Regions from separate parts of the Oceanobacillus sp. FSL W7-1293 genome, predicted to be linked through region 2. Evidence: riboswitches for the same ligand, from Rfam matches in the RefSeq annotation. Region 2 holds a riboswitch; the other holds the start of a gene.
The links. A riboswitch is a leader RNA that binds a small molecule or an ion and turns the genes downstream of it on or off. The one in region 2 is predicted to bind FMN.
Positions count from the first base shown of each region.

Region 1: it holds a riboswitch for FMN, as region 2 does, so the genes downstream of both, ribD (bifunctional diaminohydroxyphosphoribosylaminopyrimidine deaminase/5-amino-6-(5-phosphoribosylamino)uracil reductase RibD) here and MKY65_RS17055 (ECF transporter S component) in region 2, are expected to answer to the same signal.

Region 1 is NZ_CP150212.1:426,451-428,925, forward strand. Features, by position in the region: gene MKY65_RS02245 (sodium/glutamate symporter) at 1-320, opposite strand, end outside; FMN riboswitch at 871-1,008, shown strand; gene ribD (bifunctional diaminohydroxyphosphoribosylaminopyrimidine deaminase/5-amino-6-(5-phosphoribosylamino)uracil reductase RibD) at 1,148-2,224, shown strand; gene ribE (riboflavin synthase) at 2,209-2,475, shown strand, end outside.
Region 2 is NZ_CP150212.1:3,490,123-3,492,597, forward strand. Features, by position in the region: gene MKY65_RS17045 (1,4-dihydroxy-2-naphthoate polyprenyltransferase) at 1-112, shown strand, start outside; gene MKY65_RS17050 (hypothetical protein) at 271-624, shown strand; gene MKY65_RS17055 (ECF transporter S component) at 750-1,331, opposite strand; FMN riboswitch at 1,549-1,672, opposite strand; gene MKY65_RS17060 (M20/M25/M40 family metallo-hydrolase) at 1,755-2,475, opposite strand, start outside.

The DNA of each region.
Region 1 (2,475 bases), 1.8 Mb from region 2:
CCGCCAACCCTCCACATCTTTTTAGGTTTTGGTAAGATAAATCCAATAAATAAACATGCAAAAACAATATTAATCAATAGCTCAGGTAAACCCGCCCAAACTTCTACTATATCTTCAGTAAAGAAGCCAGCATCAAGAAAACCATCTGTAGTTAGCCGGCCTAATACTTCTGGTCCCAATAAGAGAGCTAAGAAACCACCTATCAAAGACGTAGGTAAGAAGAGTTTTTGAAGGATGGGGATTTTCAATCGGATAAGCTTCCCGATTACGAGCAGAGCGGCAAGTATAATAACAGCAAAACCGACAATTTGTAAGGACATAGATAAACTCCTTTTCATAAAAATTTAAGAGGGTTTCCAAGTTGAAATGAAATAAAAAAATATTGAACTTCACTATACCCGTCATAATACTATGAAAAACATGTCATGCACTCTTTAACGTACGTCAATGTTGCATAAGTATATCGTTTGATTGCTCTGGAATAGAACTTGAAATGACTGCTTTATCTCGTGAATATTGCTTTTTTTAATTTTACTTTTGGTGTGCCGTGTTCTTAGGTGGGATAGGGATTATATGGGGGATAATAACCGATGTGGGGACTTATTATAGGTGGTGAATCAGGATTTAAAGAGTGAAATAAATAATAATAAAGAATCGTCTTTGTTTTCAATTAACGTTAACTCGTGATAAAAATAATGTCTTGCATTTTACACTTTTAACTGATATTATCATTTTTAACATGTCAGAATTTGAATTAAGATTCTTGGTAGGTTTTTGAGGACATAACAGGATATTGGAAATTTAATTGATTAAGTGAAAAACCATATAGCAAGCTATGTTAGAGCATTTAAGGTAATAACAAAATTTAATATTATTCTTCGGGGCAGGGTGTAATTCCCGACCGGCGGTGACAAACCTATAGAGTTTGAAGTCCGTGACCCGCGTTTAGCGGTGGATCTAGTGAGATTCTAGAGCCGACAGTAATAGTCTGGATGGGAGAAGAAAACGTAAGTCAGCACATGAATGGGTGTAGTGTACTCTTTTTTGCGTACATAAAACTGTTCAGGTGTATTGGACATAGTTTATTTAAGGACGCCCCGTGATTTTTTTTACGGGGCTTTTTTACGTTTCGGAAAGGAGGAAGCACATGGATGAACGGTACATGGATCAAGCAATAGAGCTTGCGGGTTTAGGAAGAGGAAAGACATATACCAATCCATTAGTCGGTGCAGTAATCGTGAAAGACGGTGTCATTTTAGCGACTGGCTATCATTCGAAATACGGTGACAAGCATGCAGAAAAAATGGCTGTCGACCAATGTGAATTCCCCGAAGAGATAATCGATGCAACGATATATGTGACGCTGGAGCCCTGCAATCATACTGGAAAACAGCCCCCTTGTACCCAAACGATTATAGACAGCGGTATTTCCAAGGTTGTGATTGCGCAGCTTGACCCTAATCCTGTGGTAGCAGGCAAAGGAAAGGCTTATTTAGAATCACAAGGGATACAAGTCATTTCCGGTATATTGCAGGAAAAGGCGGAAGCGTTAAACAAGCACTACAATTATTTTCACAGGAGACAGCAGCCTTATATTGTATTAAAACAAGCTGTCAGTCTGGATGGAAAGCTCTCTGTCGATTCGTTTCAGCGGACGTATCTTACAGGAGAGGAAACTTATAAAAAAGTACGTGAAGAGCGGCAATATTATCAGGCCATTTTGGCAGGAAGCCGAACCATTTTAGCGGATGACCCCAAGCTTTTACCAAATATAATCACTGATTTTCCCCCGGTTCGTATCATTTTAGACCGGAGAGGACAAACACTGGATTTTGAAAAGTACCAAATTTATAAAAAATCTGTTCCAGTCTGGGTATTTACAAAAAACAATTCCATCGCAAATATACCCGATCATGTCCGATTGATACCCGATCAGCACTGGAACATTTCAAAAGTAGTTAATTACTTGCAGAATGAGGGGATTCAATCGGTTTATGTGGAAGGCGGAAGCGAAATTCATGATGCATTCCTGGCAGAAAATAAGTTTGAAGAAGTGATTACGTATATCTCGCCTAAGCTGATTGGCGGCAATGGAGTATCCGCTTTTTACAGTGATAGAAAGGTTTCGTCAGTGACGCCTTTAGCTTTACAAAGTGTGGAAACTGTTGGTGATGATATACGAATCGTAAGCAGGAGGGGAGAAGAAGGATGTTTACAGGATTGATTCAGGAAATAGGGACAGTCAAGAAAATCAAAAAAGCAAGCCGGCATATTGAGTTGACATGCACAGCGTCCAGCGAACTTCTGCAGGATTATCAAGTTGGAGACAGTATGGCAATCAATGGGGTCTGTCTGACTGCCATCGAAGTGAACGATTCAGATTTTACAGTAGATATTATGCCGGAAACATTTCATAAAACAACATTATCTGATGTGCGTGTACATGCAGCGGTGAATCTGGAACGTGCGATGCCA
Region 2 (2,475 bases):
AGGAAAGACAAAAGCGATTGAAATGATGCCGGCGATGGCTAAAACAGCGAAAACAAATACGATTTACGGGATGCTGTTAGGTCTCTCTTTGTTAATTTCCGGATTGTTCTAAAACGAAACTTCACGCAGCGGGAGTTTTACGGACAGTTCTCTGTGATAAAAGTGCTTGTTCAAAAAGGCCGATAGAGATTTGGTATGTCATGTTGATTGGGCTTTTTGAACAACCTTTATAAGCATTTGTGGATAAATCATTTAGAAAGGATGGTAATCATGCAAGCGGAACATTTAACGAAAGAAGATATCACTTATTTTAAAAAAAGACTTTTAGACATGAAAGAGGAAGCGGAATCCCATTTAGAAACAGATAATAATCAAGATGATGAACTCGCTTCCGTCAATAATCATCCGGCTGATTTAGGAACAGAGCAGTTTGAACAGCAGCGGGAGGCCGGGTTCAACCTGATGCGAAAAGAAGAGATTACGGAGATTGACGATGCGTTACAAAGAATAGAAGACGGCACATACGGAATCAGTGAAAAATCCGGAAAGCCTATCCCTAAAGAAAGACTTGAGGTATTGCCTACTGCAAGCATTCTTGTGGAGGAAGCGACCGATACAGAATAATTGTCTGGGACTAAAAACAGAATTACAAAAAAAGCAGAGACTTATTTTATCCAAGTCTCTGCTTTTTTTGCATGTAACCTTCAGCGGAAAATTTCTTTTCGGCTCCCGGCTGAAGAAGTTTCTCTTTATATAAATCTGGTCCGCTGCTGCTGAATCCAGCTTTGCATTCTATTAAATAACGGGATAAACAAAATCGCGATAATAATTCCTTTAATAAAATTGAACGGGAGCACCCCGCCGATAACGGTAACCCACTTCACTTGCTCAGACATTTCCCAGCCCATAAACCAGCCGTACGCCGGTAAAATGAAGTAATAGTTGAGTACGCTCATGCCAACCGCCATGATAACGGTACCCGCTGCAAGCCCTGTAATAAGGCCTTTTAAGCCTTTGACCCGATGATAAATGAGTGATACCGGCAATACAATCATAATCCCTGCCACAAAATTAGATAACACGCCAATCGGCTCTCCAGAACCTGATACAGCCAGATATAACAAGTTCTTAAATCCTACGACAAGCACTCCGGCTAACGGCGAGAATATCAACGATGCGATTAACGCAGGAACATCACTGAAATCCACCTTTAAATAAGGTGTTGGTAAAAACGGCAACGGAAAATTAATAAAAAATAACACGAGTGAAATAGTACTTAATAATGCGATAATAATTAACTTTAACAGCTGATTTTTCTTCTTTTTTTGCATCAGTCTGCCTCCTCCATCATTTTTCCGATTCCAACTCGTGATGAAGGTCCGATACTATTCTTTATTCTGTGCACAACCCAGAAAAGCGGTATCTCTTTACTAAACATTATCATGCCTATCCCGCTAAAAAAACCCTAAAGCTCTTGAGGCTTCAGGGTTCTGTGTCATCGCTAAATAAATACGCAAAAACATACACGTATAGTGAATAAAATAAGCTCGACATCTTCTCCCATCCAGACTATCACTGTCGGTTCTGGAATTTCACCAGATCAACTGTAACGTTATACAGTTCGCGGACTATTTCCGCCGGTCGGGAATTACACCCTGCCCCGAAGATTGGAATCGAATATTTAATTTAGGTATAGTATACCATATAAAACGCATTTGACAAGAGAAAAATTTTTAATTCAATATATCTTCACATTATCCATTTTTCTCATCATATAATGGGTTTAAATTTTCTTTTCCTGTCATATTTTCAAGCATCGTTATTAATAATTCAATTTCCATTTCCATATCTTTTTTGCTTACTGTTTCTACAGGTGAATGCATATACCTGAGCGGCAGAGACACCAGCGCTACTGGTACACCTTTGCCTGTATAGCGCATTTTATCTGCATCTGTACTTGTTGCCTTAGGTGTTAACTCATATTGTAAAGGTATGTCTTTTTCCTTCGCTGCTTTTTCCAGCCAGTGATTGATTTTACGATGAATTGGAGCGCCTTTAGCCAAAACCGGACCTCCTTCTAACTCAACTTCCACTTGCTTTTTCGTATTTACATTAGGGTGGTCCGTTGCAAAGGTTACATCCATAGCGATGGCAAAATCCGGCTCTATACCAGCAGCGGCAAAATACGCCCCTCCCATATTTGTTTCTTCATTGACCGTACTTGCGCCATAAACGCCAATGGACAAATCCTTTTCAGAGAGCCTGCGAATTACCTCTGCGACCATAAAAGCTCCGGTACGATTATCCAATCCTCTCGCTGAAACATAACGGTCCTGTAATATTTCAGGCTCCGTTTTGAACACACAGAGATCGCCAACCTGCACCTTCCTGAGTGCTTCTTCCTTTGATTGGAAGCCGCAATCAATGTATAAGTCCTGTACATCAAAATCACCCTTTATTCCGCCGAGATGCTGC